DNA from 2 places in the Lachnoclostridium phocaeense genome. Region 1 is predicted to be linked to the other one. Evidence: predicted binding sites of a transcription regulator. Region 1 holds the regulator's gene; the other holds the start of a gene.
What was found. Region 1 encodes Rex, which represses fermentation and respiration genes when NADH is low (regulators of the CRP and FNR family bind a similar motif). Its sites were predicted from a motif close to ATTGTTAANTANTTAACAAT; they were not measured.

Region 1 (7,844 bases):
CGTCCCCGGCTCCACCCACTTTACATGGGCCACGTGGCTGATCAGCTCCATGGCCGGCTTCAGGGGAACCAGCTCCTTTTTCACTTCCCCGGAGGGGTACATCCCGTACATGGAAATCCCTGCCCGGACAAGGTCCATGGCCGCCTCCGGCATATCGATAATGCCTGCGCTGTTGGAGCAGTGCCAGAATGGGAAGCGGATCCCCCTGGACTCCAGCTGTGTTTTCATCCACAGATATTTTTCTATCTGATTCTTTGTAAAGGTTTTGTCTGTCTCGTCCGCTTTGGAAAAGTGTGTGAAGATCCCTTCTGCTTCAATGCCTGGAAGTTCCGTGATCCGGGCGATGGTATCGGCGCTCTCCTCGCTGATGAGGAAGCCGAGCCTGGACATACCTGTGTCCAGCTTGATATGGATCACTGCATTCTTCCCAAGTCTCTGCGCTCTCTCGGAAATGTCCTGAGCCATCTCCCAGGTGTAGCATGTCATGCGGATGTCTTTGCGGATCATCTCATCCCTCTGCTCCGGGAAGGCACAGCCAAGGACAAGAATCGGCTTTTGTATCCCTTTTTTTCGGAGCAGAGCGGCCTCATCCGGTGTGGCGGCCGCGTAGCCCCAGACATAATCCTTTTCCTCCATGACGGATCTGGCGATCTGGGCTGCCCCGTGTCCGTAGCCGTCCATCTTGATGACGCCGATCATCTTCGTGTCGGAGGGAACCCTTCTTCTCATCATCTCCAGATTGTACTCGATCGCATCCAGGTCGATCCTGGCACAGATCCTGGTGTATTCCTTCATGCTCTATTCCTCCAGTCTTTTCAATACCGTCCCTACTGCGTCTGCCAGATCTCTTGCCAGCACACTGTATATTCCTTTTTCTTCCCTTGCCGCCTCCCCTGCAAGTCCGTGCAGGTACACGCCCAGCACTGCCCCATCAAAGCAGGTCATCCCCTGGGCGATCAGTCCTGTGATCACGCCTGCCAGCACATCGCCGCTTCCGGCCTTTGCCATGGCAGCATTCCCGGACAGGTTCACATAGGGATGTTCTCCCTGCCTGCATATACAGGTCCTTGCGTCCTTCAGCACACATGTGATCCGGGCCTCTCCGGTGAACTGGGTCAGGATCTCCATTCGGTTCCTCTGCAGCTCCTCCACAGGTTTTTTCACAATCCTGGACATTTCCTTCATGTGGGGAGTAAAGACAAATTGATCGTGGGGCAGCCTGCTCAGATATCGGCTGTGCTCCGCCAGCAGATTCAGGCCATCTGCATCCACAACGCAGGGAACCTGTACATTTTCCAGTGTGGTCTGCAGGATACGCCGGGATTTATCACTTGTGCCCAGCCCAGAACCGATGCTGACCACATCAGCCCAGTTCAAAAGCCGCAGCAGCTCCTTCTCATCAAAGAAGTCATAGCAGCGGATGATGGCCTCCGGCAGCAGGGTCTGCAGGATCGTCCGGTTCTCCTCAGGCGTGTAGATCTGCACAAGTCCGGCTCCGGTCCTGTAGGCTGCCAGAGCGGCCAGGTAAGCGGCCCCTGCCATGCCACGGCTGCCCGCTATGATCAGCGCTTTCCCGTAATCTCCTTTGTGGGAGTTGGGCCGCCTCTTGGGGAGCATGGTTTTTATATCCTTCTCCTCCAGCGCGTAGGCAGCCTCCCTGTCTCCCTCCAGCACGGAAGTGTCGACTCCGATATCTGTCACGGTTACCTCGCCGGCATAATCTCGCCCGGGGTAGAGGACGCAGCCCAGCTTTGCGCACTGGAAACTCACTGTCAGATCTGCTCTAAATGCGCTGGTAGCTACTTCTCCGGTAGTGGTGGAAACTCCTGACGGCACATCCACCGCCAGCTTTACGCCTCCGGAGCGGTTCATGGCCTCTATGCAGGCCAGATAATCTCCCTCCACACGCCGGCTTAATCCTGCTCCGAATACAGCATCTATCAGTATACTATATTCTCCCTCTTCAAAAGAGTTTCCTACCGTCCCTCCGGCCTCTCTGAAAAGCTCCATCTGCCGCAGCGTCTCCTCTGTACAGTGGTCCGGGTTCCCGGCCATCACTGCAGTCACGCAGCCGCCTTTTTCCAGCAGCAATCTTGCGATGGCAAAACCGTCACCCCCGTTGTTTCCTGAGCCGCACACCACACAGACGTTGGACAGATCCATTTTCCTCTCCATCACGGTCTCCACAAAGGTGCGGGCCGCCCGCTCCATCAGGATCAGCGACGGGATCTTCTTTTCCCGTATCGTATAGCTGTCCGCCGCTTTCATCTGTCTTCCATCAGGCAAAAATAGCATAAAATCACCTTCCTTCCCCATGGCGTAAACAGGACACGCCGCCCGGCTGCCGGCTTTGCGGCCTACGGCAACGCAAAAGACGTGTAAAGAAGGCCTGCCTTACACACGCCGGCTTTACACGTCACAAAGTCCTGTTACTTCTCTGATTTTTTCTGTTCCTCATTGTATCTGCTGATATTGTAGGACAGCCTCATCAGGCTCTCTGACAGGTGGACATTTTCAACGATCACATCATCCGGAAGATTGAGATCCGTATGTGCGAAGTTCCATATTGCCTTTACTCCGTACGCCACCAGCTGGTTGGCAACCTCGATCGCCTTTGTTTTCGGGATCGTCAGGATGCCGATCTCTATATTGTTTTCCGTAACAAACGCTTCCAGCTCATCCATCATATGGATGGGAACGCCACGGATTGTCATCCCTTTCAATGTGGGGTTCACATCAAAGATACCTTTGAGCACAAAACCTCGTTTTTCGAACGCTGCATAGTTTGCCAGCGCATGTCCAAGATTACCTGCCCCGATAATGACCATGTCATGGTCTTCCTCCAGGCCAAGTATCTTACCTATCTCTGTGTAGAGATATTTTACATTATATCCATACCCCTGCTGACCGAAGCCGCCGAAGTTGTTCAGATCCTGCCGTATCTGGGATGCTGTCACATGCATTTTCTTGCTGAGATCATTGGAGGAAATGCGCTCCACGCCATTCTCCAGCAGCTCCCCTAAATAGCGGTAATATCTTGGAAGTCTACGTATGACTGCCTGCGAAATTTCTCTGCCTTCCACTTTATCCACCTTCCATTTCAGTTTCTCAGATTTATTATATAGAATTGTTACAATAAAGTCAATTTATTGTTCCTAAAAGTTCTGCAAATCAGAAACCTCCGTCTTCTGGAAATTGACACGCCACGGGTTCCCCGATATAATAGATAATGCTGTAAAATACGCGGCTTTTACACAGGAGGTACACCATGATACTGGCATGTCACAATATAGAAAAATCATTTGGGGAAGAAGTCATTGTAAAGGACGGCTCCTTCCATATCGAGGATCACGAAAAGGCGGCTCTCGTTGGCATCAACGGGGCCGGAAAATCCACTATCCTGAAAATGATCGTGGGGGAACTGCCCCTGGACGGTGGAACGGTCACCCTGGCCAAGGGTAGTACCCTGGGCTATCTGGCCCAGCACCAGGATCTGACAGGGGGGAACACCATCTACGAGGAGGTAAAGACTGCCAAAGCCCAGATCATTGCCATTGAAAAAGAAATACGGCAGATTGAGGCGGATCTTCCCTCCCTGCAGGGCGATGCCCTCACAGAGAGACTGAACACATATCACCGCCTCACGGAGCAATTTGAACGGGAAAACGGGTACGCCTACGAGAGTGAGATCACCGGCGTCCTCAAGGGTCTGGGCTTTGGCGAGGAGGATTTTTCCAAGGATGTAGACACACTCTCCGGCGGCCAGAAGACCCGGGTCTCCCTGGGAAAACTTCTTCTCACCAGACCGGATGTGCTGCTCCTGGACGAGCCCACCAACCACCTGGACTTAAATTCCATCTCCTGGCTGGAGACCTATCTTCTGAATTACCCCGGGGCCGTGCTCATCGTATCCCACGACCGTTATTTTCTGAACCGGGTGGTAACAAAGGTGGTGGAGATCGAGCAGGGACAGCTCTCCACCTACCTGGGGAATTATACTGCCTATGCAGAAAAGAAAAAGCAGATCCGGGATGCCCGGCTGAAGGAATACATGAACCAGCAGCAGGAAATTCGGCACCAGGAGGCTGTTATCGAGAAACTCCGCTCTTTTAATCGCGAAAAGTCCATCAAGCGCGCAGAGAGCCGTGAAAAAATGCTGGACAAGATGGAGCGCATAGAGAAGCCGGCTGAACTGAAAACAGACATCCATCTGACACTGGAGCCCTCCTGTGTCAGCGGAAACGATGTCCTTTCTGTAGAGCATCTGAGCAAATCCTTTCCGGACCAGACTCTCTTTACAGATATCAGTTTTGACATCCACAGAGGTGAGCACGTGGCCGTTATCGGGGACAACGGAACTGGAAAGACCACGCTTCTTAAAATCCTGAACGATGTGCTCCCCGCAGACAGCGGCAACTTTACTCTGGGCGCCAATGTCCATGTGGGCTACTACGATCAGGAGCACCATGTCCTTCACATGGACAAGACTGTGTTCGAGGAGATCTCCGACGATTACCCGGACCTGACGGGCACCCAGATCCGCAATATGCTGGCCGCCTTCCTCTTTACAGGGGACGATGTGTTCAAGCGGATCGGTGACTTAAGCGGCGGGGAGAGGGGCCGTGTGTCCCTGGCAAAGCTGATGCTCTCAGAGGCCAATTTCCTGATCCTGGACGAGCCCACCAACCATCTGGACATCGCCTCAAAGGAGATACTGGAAAACGCGCTCAACAATTATACCGGCACCGTCCTCTATGTGTCCCATGACCGGTACTTCATCAACCAGACTGCCACCCGCATCCTGGAGCTTGTAAACCGCAAATTTGTCAACTATATCGGCAATTACGACTACTATCTGGAAAAAAAGGAGGAGCTGACCGCCGCCTATGCCTCCCCCGCCACGGCGAAAGCAGGGAAAGCCGCCTCCGCTGAGCCTGTATCCGAGGCCAAGCAAAGCTGGCAGGAACAGAAAGAGGCACAGGCCAGGGAACGCAAAAGGCAGAATGATCTGAAAAAGACCGAGGAGCGGATCACCTGCCTGGAAGAGCGTGACGCACAGATCGACGAGCTCATGGCTACGGAGGAAGTCTACACCAACTCTGTAAAATGCCAGGAGCTGGCACAGGAAAAGGCTGACATAGCCGCCCAGCTGGAAGAGCTGTATGAAAAATGGGAGGAACTTGCGTAAGGCAGGCTCCTCCCATTTTTTTGCGAACGTGCATGTTTACAATATTTTCTTTCTCTTGAAGATCAGGATGCAGACGATAATGACGATAAGACTCAGCACGATGACACCAGGATATCCATTTTTCAGCTCCGGCATGTTCTGAAAGTTCATGCCGTACCAGCCGGTGATCAGCGTCAGGGGAAAGAAAATGGTGGATAGCACAGTCAGAAACTGCATATTGTTGTTCTGCCTTGCGTCCACCTGGGATTGATATACATCCCTCACCTGCTGTGCGTATTCCAGAAGGTGGGAAGTGCGGCTCATAAGGCGGTCCGCCCGGTCTGACAGTGTTCCAAAGTATTTGAGCTGCTTTTTGGCAAAAAAGCCATTTTCATTTTCCTCCAGCTCACGCCCCATATCCATCATCTCATCGTAGTAGCTGCGCAGGTTCAGAAGTTTTCTCCTGATGGGCATCAGCTCCTGCTGGAACCGCTCGATCTTCCCCTGCATGGCGTCCTCCTCCATCCCCATCAGGGTCTTCTCGTACTGCATGAGAAGTTCCTGGTCCCTGCTCATAAACTCTGCAATATAATTGTAGATAAATCTCTCTTTCGTCTCACCCTGATGAGTCTTTTTTCTCTTGATCCTGCGGATCAGACGCATGGAAAAGTCCTCGTCATCCACAAGAACTACGTGATCCTGATTGATGAAAAAATAGATCCGGTAACGGCTTCCAAGCACATCCAGCAGCTTGGGAATACACAGGGTTCCCACCAGGCACTCCTGCTGTGTCTCCAGCTTACAGAAGCCGATCTGCCCCAGCTGGATGTCATTTTCGTACTGGATCCCGGCCAGGTCCAGTACTTTTCTGGCGTTCCGGGAGTCTGTCAGGAAGACGGCCGGGCACCCCTCCGCCTCCCACTCCCCCTGGTCAAGCTCCTCCAGCCGCTCGCCAAGTCTCCATATCATGTCTCTCAACACCTTTTCTCTATGTTACACTTTTCCCGCCTTCTCATAGGCCTCCTGGTAAAAATACTCCTGGGAATTCAAAAGCTCTTCGCCTGACTGCGGAACCACATGCCTGTAATCCCCGTCACTGCAGGCTTCTCTGGCCTTCTGGTTGTCATGCAGCATAGTGTCAAAGATCATCTGCAGCCGCTCTTTTAAATTCTCCTGCAGAACAGGAGCTGCCACTTCCACTCTGCGGACTGTGTTTCTTGTCATAAAGTCAGCGGAGGCAATGTAGTACTTTGCCCTCTCGCCCCGGCCAAAGATGTAGATCCTGGAATGCTCCAGAAATCTTCCCACAATGCTGATGATCCGGATATTCTCTGTACTTCCCTCCACGCCCGGTATAAGGCAGGCAATGCCGCGGATGATCATGTCGATCTTCACGCCCGCGCAGGAGGCCTCGATGAGTTTGTCGATAATCTTTTTATCTGTCAGCGAGTTCAGCTTCAGTCCGATGTAAGCCTCCTCACCGCTCTGCGCGAGTCTGATTTCCTCGTCGATCATATCCAGCACTCTGTTCTGCAGACACTTGGGCGCCACCAGGAGCTTGTCCGATTTTTCCACGACTTCGCCCTTGGAGAGAGCCTGGAACACAGCCGACGCCTCCAGTCCAATGTCCACATTCGCTGTCATAAGAGACAGGTCTGTGTAGAGACGGGAGGTTTTCTCGTTGTAGTTTCCGGTTCCGATCTGGGTAATGTATTCCACCTGTCCCTCTGTTTTTCTTGTGATGAGACAGAGTTTAGAGTGTACCTTGTAGCCCTCCAGGCCGTAAATGACCTGACATCCGGCCTCCTCCAGGCGTCTGGACCACTCGATATTGTTTTCCTCATCAAACCGTGCACGCAGCTCCACAAGGACAACCACTTCTTTTCCGTTCTCTGCCGCCTCGATCAGGGCCTCCACTACCTTGCTCTGCTTTGCCAGGCGGTAGAGCGTCATCTTGATGGAGATGACATTCTCATCCTCCGCAGCCTCATTCAGCAGCCGCAGGAAAGGCCGGATCGATTCGTAGGGATAGAAAAGGATCTTGTCCTCTTCTTTGATCTGCTCTATAAGGCTTCTTCCCTCCTGGAAAGAGGGGGATTTCTGAGGCACCCTCTTCTCATAGAAGAGTTCCGGGTTCTTCCGCAGGATGTCCTGGATCTGGAAAAGGAAAGACAGATCCAGGGGCGCCTGGCTCCGGAATACATGAGTGGAGTCCAGATCCAGATATTTGCAGAGAGTCTCCACCACGTCGCCGTCCATCTCCCTAGAGAGCTCCAGACGGACAGGGGAGAGTTTCTTTCTGCGCTTGATCAGGTCCGCCATGAACTCGCGGTAATCCAGGTCCTCATCATAGAGAGCGTCCGCGTCTATATCTGCGTTTCTTGTCACCCGGATCAGAGATTTCGCCTTGATCTGATATCCGCTGAACACCCGGGGAATGTAGTGCAGGATCAGCTCCTCTGCAAGCATGTAGCATCCCTCCTGCCCCCTCACAGGGATCAGTCTCTCCACCATGGTGTTGGTACACGGAATGATACCCAGCCTCTGTTTTTTGTTTTTAGTCTCCAGCACGGCCACTGCATAAATTTCCTTGTTGCGCAGAAACGGAAATGGCTGCCTTTTTCCCACAACAGTGGGGGAGATAAGGGGAGCGATCTCCATCTGGAAAAATTTCAGC
Region 2 (7,844 bases), on a different contig from region 1:
TGTTCTGTCCTCTGAAAAGCATCTGAAGCTTTGTGTTTTTAAATCCATCCCTGAACTTGCGAAGTCTGTCCCAGGGATCTTCCTTCAGGAAGCGGAGGGACGCGTCAAATGTAGCGCCGCCCCAGCACTCCACGGAATGGTAGCCGACCTTATCCATTTTATCGATAATGGGCAGCATCTGCTCTGTTGTCATACGTGTGGCGATCAGAGACTGGTGTGCATCCCGCAGAATGGTTTCTGTTATTTTCACTGGTTTTTTCTGAATTTCTGCCATTATTTCTTCCTCCATTATATTCTATTCAAATTGCCGGGTCCGGCTGTCATGCAGACCGGAAATCCGGTCTTACATAACTCCGAAGATTGCCATAAAGGTTCCGGCGACTACCGCCGTACCGATAACTCCGGCCACGTTCGGTCCCATGGCATGCATGAGAAGGAAGTTGGTTGGATCGTACTCCGCACCCACTTTCTGGGATACTCTGGCCGCCATAGGCACGGCTGACACGCCGGCTGATCCGATCAGCGGATTGACCTTTCCTCCGGTAAGCACGCACATCAGTTTTCCGAGCAGGACACCTGCCGCTGTACCGAAGATAAAAGCGATCAGTCCGAGGGCCACGATCTTCAGTGTATCCAGATTAAGGAATGCCTCTGCACTTGTTGTAGCGCCGACGGATGTACCAAGAAGGATAACTACAATGTACATCAGTGCATTGGAAGCTGTCTCTGTAAGCTGTCTTACCACACCGCACTCGCGGAACAGGTTACCAAGCATGAGCATACCTACGAGAGGTGCTGTGGTAGGAAGGATCATACATACCACGATGGTAACAATGATGGGGAAGAGGATCCTCTCCAGCTTGGATACAGGACGAAGCTGCTCCATCTTGATCTTTCTTTCTTTTTCTGTTGTCAGAAGTTTCATTACCGGCGGCTGAATGATAGGAACCAGCGCCATGTAAGAGTAAGCTGCCACGGCAATAGGGCCAAGGATTGCTGTCTGCTGCAGCTTTCCGGCAAGGAAGATGGACGTCGGTCCGTCCGCACCGCCGATGATGGCGATAGCGGCAGCCGCCTTGTCGGAAAATCCCATGGCCATAGCGCCAAGGTAAGCGGCGAAAATACCGAACTGTGCTGCCGCTCCCAGAAGAAAGCTCTTGGGGTTGGCGATCAGCGGTCCGAAGTCCGTCATGGCTCCCACGCCGAGGAAGATCAGTGACGGAAGGATGGACCACTCATCCAGTACGTAGAAATAATAGAGAAGTCCTCCTGTGCCGTTGGCCGCGTCCTCTGCATGCAGCATAATATCCGGATAGATATTGACAAGCAGCATACCGAAGGCAATAGGCACGAGCAGCAGAGGTTCAAATCCATGTCTGATTGCAAGATAGAGGAAAAAACATGCAACAGCGATCATGACCAGATTTCCCCATGTAAGGTTGAGGAAGGCTGTCTGCTGCACGAGGTTTCCCAAGGTCGTTATAATATAATCCATTTTTTAACCTCCAGTCGTGTTTCAAAAGTTTCCGTCAGAACGGCATCTTAGCCGCCTAGTTCAATGTAGCCAGAACTGCGCCTGCCTCAACGGCATCGCCTACAGCCACATCGATGCTGGCAACGGTTCCGTCCTCGGGTGCCACGATGGGGATCTCCATTTTCATAGCCTCAATGATGATAACAGCGTCACCGCGCTTTACGGCCTGACCTACATTGGCTTCGATCTTGAATACTTTTCCGGCCGCTCCTGCCTTCACCTGGATGGAGCCTGCCCCTGCTGCCGCTTTCGGTGCGGGTGCTGCCGCAGGTGCCTTCGGTGCCGGCGCTGCTGCTTTCGGTGCCGCTGCCGGTGCTGCTGCCGCTGCCGGCGCTGCTCCTGCTGCTTTCTCCTCAACCGTTACATCGTATACATTTCCATTTACTGTGATTGTGTAATTTTTCATTTTTATATCCTCCTGATCCGGTTATACTTACATCCATTTATTTGATTTCCGACGTCTGATGCTTCTCACGATAAAGCCGTCTGCCGGTACTTCTTCCGATGCCGCTATCGCTGCTGCGATAACTGCCACAAGCTCGCCATCGTCTGTCACATCCTCAGGCTCCGGTTCGGGCGCCGCTTCCGGCACTGCCGTCTGAACCGGTTCCGGAGCTGCTGCCGCAGAAACTTCCGCCGCCTGGGCTTTTGTATTCTTTCTAGAAAACGCCTCCTGCAGTTTCGGTATATATTTCAGCAGGGAGATGATCACGCTGATGATGATCAGTACCACAAACACGGTTCCCATACCAAGAAGGGTGTTCAATCCCGCCTTGCTCAGGATCTCGCTCATGGAGTAGATACCGCTGACTGTAAGGCTGTCCAGATGCAGGTTGCCGCGGACATCTGTCTTGTAGATGATCTCCAGGTTTGCCTCGCGGTCCGCAAACTGAGCTGTAGTCGTCACAGAGAGCTCTGTCTGGGAGGCATCGTATGTGAAATCACCGTGTCCCTCGTAAGCTCCGCACTCCTCCACGCCTGCCTGCCAGGCGTCCATGGAGCCAAGGAAGCTGTCCCCGGTGAAAGGATAACCTGACTGCGCCATCTGGATCTCCAGCTGCTCATCAGAGAGGCTGTTCCACTGCTCAATGGTCGTATCATCCGCTGTGGAGCAGTAGGTGATGAGGAACTCGGTGGCCTCCTCTATGGCCGCCTGGTCATACTCGACTCCCGAGTCGCTGCCGCTGCATCCGGCCAGGGCAAACACAGCCATGAGCGTGCATAATAATAAGCTAATTTTCTTCTTCAATTTGTCTCACCTCACTAAACTGTTCCATGTTTCTTGGCAGGACGATCCTCCCTCTTGGTAAAGAGCATCTCGAATGCTCCGATAATATACTTGCGCGTCTCTGCCGGGCTGATGACGGCGTCCACATATCCCCGTCCTGCTGCAGAAGCCGGGCTGGACTGCAGGGCGCGGTAATCTGCCGCCTTCTCCCTCTGGGCTGTCCTGTCAGCGTCAGGATACATGATCCTGGCTGCCAGGTCCGCGTCCATCATGCCGATCTCAGCGTCCGGCCAGGCGTATACCATGTCCGCGCCGATGGATTTGCTGTTCATAGCCACATAAGCGCTGCCGTAAGCTTTCCCGATAATGACATTTACTTTCGGAACGGTTGCGTCTGCAAATGCATAGATCAGCTTTGCCGTCTCCCTTGCCAGGTTTCTCTCCGCACACTTGGAAGCATCAAAGCCTGTCACATTTGTCAGGGTAAGAACCGGAATATTGAAGGAGTCACAGAATTTCACAAACTGCGCTGCTTTTCTCGCGCCCGCTGTGGACAAAGAACCGTCGAATTCTGCCACCACTTCTGCATTCTCGTTGTATACTTTGGAGCGGTTTGCAACAGCTCCCACAGTCATGCCGTTGAGGCGGATAAAAGCGGTAACCATGTCTTTCGCATAGTCTTTCTTCACCTCAAACACAACACCGTTGTCTGAAATCTGGGCCAGAGCTATGGATGTATCTTCTGCCGCATTCTCGATATCCGCGCACAGACGGTTCAGGTCGTCGGTACACTCATCGTAGGAGGCGTCCTCCTCATTGTTGCACGGCAGCATACAGATCAGTGAGCGGATGTCAGAGAGGATCCCCTCCTCTGTTCCCACCGCATCCACAAGGCCTGCAGACTCACTCTGGAATTTCGCGGAGGATGTGTCGCATTTCTGGACCGTATTGCCCGGAATTGCATTGGGCGAATTCACAAACAGTTTTGCGCTCTTCTCTTCCATAAATGTGAAATCTGTCAGTGCGGCAAGGGCAGCCAGTCCACCGCCGCAGTTTCCGAAGATCGCTGTGATCTGGGGAACAACGCCGGAAGCCAGCGTCTGTTTCAGATACAGCTGTCCAAATGCGTCCAGCGCATCTGTCGCCTCCTGCAGACGGATACCCGCACAGTCCACAAGTCCGATGACGGGCGCGCCCATCTTCATCGCCATATCGTAGACGGACACGATCTTCTTCGCATGCATCTCGCCGATAGATCCTCCAAGAACAGATGCATCCTGGCTGTAGACGTAGACGAGATTTCCATCGATCAGTCCGTATCCGGTAATGACGCCGTCTCCCGGAGTTTTTGTTTCCTGCATGTTAAAATCAGTTGCTCTGGCAGTCACGCCGCCGCCGATTTCAACAAAGCTGCCTGCATCAAGCAGAGACATGATTCTCCGGCTTGCTGCATTTTCTGTTGCCATGTTGCTCATAACCTAGCCCTCCATTTTCATTATTATTTAAATCAGGTTTTCCCATGCAGATTATAGATAATTGCAAAAAGTCAACCAAATTTTCTGCCTATTATATTATATATTTTTTTTCTCTCTAATTCAACTGTTTTTCGTATTTCTGTTAATTTTTTAGCAATACATCTTTCTGCCGGCAAAAGGTCAAAAAAAGAGGAGCAGATCCGTCTCCCAAGACGCGGAACTGTTCCTCTTTTTGCAATATATTTATAGTCTGTATCCCTCCCCGGGGCAGACTCCCTAAAAGAACACTCTCTGTATATCATTGAACATAACGACTACCATCAGTGCCATCAGAAGCACGATCCCTGCAAAGTGGACGTACCCCTCTTTCTCCGGCGGGATGCGCTTGCGCCGCACCGCCTCTATGGCAAGGAAGACAAGCCGTCCTCCGTCCAGAGCAGGCAGAGGCAGAAGGTTCATAACTCCCAGGTTAGCGGAAATCAGGATCGCAATGTTCAGCATATTGACTGCCACTGTGGCAGCGCCGTAACTTCTGGCCTCCTGGTAGGTGTCATCCACCACATCCACGATCCCCACAGGCCCTGACAGCTGGTCAATGCCGATCTGGCCCGTCACCAGCATCTTAAGACTCAGAATAGTGGTATCGATCCAGTACTTGACCTCGTAGGCCCCGTACTGGATGGCCGTCAAAGGATTCGCCGCCGTGTAGCCGCTGCTGCTGATGCCCAGCCTGTAATACTGGAGGTCCTCATCAAATTTCGGCGTGATGGTGACTGTGTATTCCTCCCCGTCCCTTAAATAGGTCAGCTCCACGTCCTCTCCCTGGTGAAACTGGTTGTAGACCTGGATTTCCTTGAAAAGATGGATGTTCTTGCCGTTCATCTCAACGATCCGGTCTCCCGGCTGAAGTCCCGCCTCCGCTGCCGGATATCCTTCTTCCACCTCACCTGCCAAAGGCTCGTCGTAACCGGCCATCCCTATAAGGACGACAGCACATATAAGAGCCAGGATAAAATTAAAGACAGCGCCGGCCGCTATGACACAGATCCGGGCCCAAACGGATTTATTGTTGAAATTGGTGGGAGAGTCCGTAGCCTCCTCGTCCTCTCCCATAGCGCAGTACCCGCCGATGGGCAGGATACGCACTGCGTACAGGGTGCCGTGGTACTCTTTTGTAAAGATCGCCGGTCCCATGCCCACAGAGAACTCCTGCACATCGATGTGGTTCAGCTTTGCCAGGGTAAAATGTCCCAGTTCGTGGAAAAAGATGATAAAGCTGAAGATTAAGATTGCAATGATTATACCCAAGTGTTACCTCCTGCCAAGTCTGCTGTTTATGTATTCATAGACGCCCGCTTCTGTGTCCAGTATCTCGTCGAGAGAGGGGGATGGAATATTTACGTGACGCTCCATGCACTCTCCGATCAGATCCGTAATCTCCAGGTACCTGATCTTTCTGTCCAGGAATTTGGCCACAGCCATCTCATTTGCTGCGTTAAACACAGTGGGAAGGCTGCCTCCTGCCCTCCCGGCCCTGTACGCCAGTTCAAGCGCCTGGAACGTATCTGTATCCGGCCTCTCAAAATCCAGCTTTCCGATGCTCCAGAAATCCAGTCTCTCTCCCGGCAGATACCTCCGCCGGGGATAGTAGAGGGCGTACTGGATGGGAAGCTTCATGTCCGGCGTCCCCAGCTGGGCAATGACTGCTCCGTCCTCGTATTCCACCATAGAATGGACCACACTCTGGGGCTGGACCACCACCTGGATCTGATCCACGTCCACACCGAAGAGCCACTTTGCCTCGATCACTTCCAGACCTTTGTTCACCATGGTGGAGGAGTCGATGGTGATCTTCCTGCCCATCTCCCAGTTGGGGTGCTTCAGGGCGTCCTCCACCTGCACATCTTTAAGCTCCTCCCGCTTTCTGCCCCGGAAGGGCCCTCCGGAAGCGGTCAAAAGGATCTTCTTCAGCGACCGCTCCTGCCCTCCCTGGAGAGACTGGAATATGGCGCTGTGCTCGCTGTCCACAGGGAGGATGGACACGCCCCGCTCCTTGGCCAGGGGCATGATCAGATGTCCCGCTGTCACCAGGGTCTCCTTGTTCGCCAGTGCAATGTCCTTTCCGGCCCGGATAGCCTCCATAGTGGGGCGGATACCGATCATACCGACAATAGCTGTTACAAGTATATCCGCCTTTTCCTCTGTTGATACCTGAATCAGTCCGTCCATGCCGGATACAACCTTTGTATCCAGATCCCGGATGCGGCTTTTCAGTTCCGCCGCTTTCTCTTCCTCCCAGACTGCAGCCAGGCAGGGCGAGAATTCCCGGATCTGCTCCTCCAGCAGATCGATATTGCTGCCCGCTGCCAGTGCCGTCACTTCTATATCTCTGTTTTCCCTCACAACCTCCAGGGTCTGTGTGCCAATGGAGCCTGTGGAACCCAGTATGGCAATTTTCTTCATTTCTATCTTCCTTCCTGCAAAAAGGTTCAGCCTATCGGATCATGGCTGCCAGATAATAGATCACCGGCGCCGTAAAGATGACGCTGTCAAACCGGTCCAGGATACCGCCGTGCCCCGGGATCAGCTTTCCATAATCTTTCACGTCGTGATTGCGCTTGATGGCTGAAGCAGCCAGATCCCCGATCTGAGAGATAATACCGCCGGCACCGCAGATCACTGCATAGAGCAGAGGATCCACGTCCGCACCGCCCCACTGGTTCATGGCCAGGGAAAAGAGCGCGCCAAGAAGCGCCGCGCCAAGAACGCCTCCTACGCCGCCTTCCACAGATTTCTTGGGACTTAAGCGGGGCGCCATCTTGTGCTTCCCGATGAGCATGCCCACGCAGTAGGCGCAGGTGTCACATCCCCAGGAGCTTAAGAAGATCAGCCACACCGCCGTGCCTCCCTCCGGCAGCATCCGGGTCTGGTACACGTAGGAGAGCATCACTGCCACGTAGAACAGGCCGAAGAATGTCACCATCACCTGCTCGGTCCTGAAGGCCGGGAAGGTGAACACATAGACTGCCATGACCACCACAAGGAAAAGGATGGTAAAGGCGGTCATCCACTCCATATGGTCTGAATACAGAAGGGCGTAGTAGCAGACCGCCCCCACATAGCCTGTAATGCCCAGCGCCTTTTTGTGCGCATCCACTACTTTATAGAGCTCGCTCATGCCAATCAGGCTGATCACCGCCAGGGCCGCAAAGAGAAGATTACCACCGTATCCCACCGTGGCGATCAGAACGATCACCAGCACGATCCCGCTCAAAAGTCTGGTCTTAAACATCTTCCCCACCCTCCTTCTTCTTCACGCCGCCGTAGCGCCGGTCTCTTGCATTGTACTGCTCTATGGCTTTTACAAGATCCTCTTTTGTGAAATCCGGCCAGAGCACATCTGTAAAATAGAACTCCGAGTAGGCCAGCTGCCACAGAAGGAAATTTGACAGCCTCTCCTCCCCGCTCGTGCGGATGAGAAGATCAGGGTCCGGTATGTCATGAGTGTCCAGGTAGGAGGAGATGACCTCTGAGGTAATGTCCTCCGGCTCCATCTTTCCTACCCTGACATCTGCCGCTATTCTTTGAACTGCCCGGACGATCTCAT

Region 2: Q5911_RS01410 (acyl-CoA carboxylase subunit beta) is a predicted target of Rex. The motif match lies at 4,376-4,395, and genes of this name have one in related genera.

The regions. Positions count from the first base shown of each region.
Region 1 covers NZ_CAUGIN010000012.1:50,387-58,230, forward strand. Annotated here, with positions in the region: gene alr (alanine racemase) at 1-795, opposite strand, end outside; gene Q5911_RS07355 (NAD(P)H-hydrate dehydratase) at 799-2,295, opposite strand; gene Q5911_RS07360 (redox-sensing transcriptional repressor Rex) at 2,430-3,083, opposite strand; gene abc-f (ribosomal protection-like ABC-F family protein) at 3,269-5,188, shown strand; gene Q5911_RS07370 (magnesium transporter CorA family protein) at 5,225-6,136, opposite strand; gene ppk1 (polyphosphate kinase 1) at 6,161-7,844, opposite strand, start outside.
Region 2 covers NZ_CAUGIN010000002.1:104,291-112,134, forward strand. Annotated here, with positions in the region: gene Q5911_RS01390 (oxaloacetate decarboxylase subunit alpha) at 1-274, opposite strand, end outside; gene Q5911_RS01395 (sodium ion-translocating decarboxylase subunit beta) at 344-1,495, opposite strand; gene Q5911_RS01400 (biotin/lipoyl-containing protein) at 1,551-1,940, opposite strand; gene Q5911_RS01405 (OadG family transporter subunit) at 1,968-2,783, opposite strand; gene Q5911_RS01410 (acyl-CoA carboxylase subunit beta) at 2,798-4,237, opposite strand; gene rseP (RIP metalloprotease RseP) at 4,514-5,545, opposite strand; gene Q5911_RS01420 (1-deoxy-D-xylulose-5-phosphate reductoisomerase) at 5,549-6,700, opposite strand; gene Q5911_RS01425 (phosphatidate cytidylyltransferase) at 6,732-7,529, opposite strand; gene Q5911_RS01430 (isoprenyl transferase) at 7,522-7,844, opposite strand, start outside.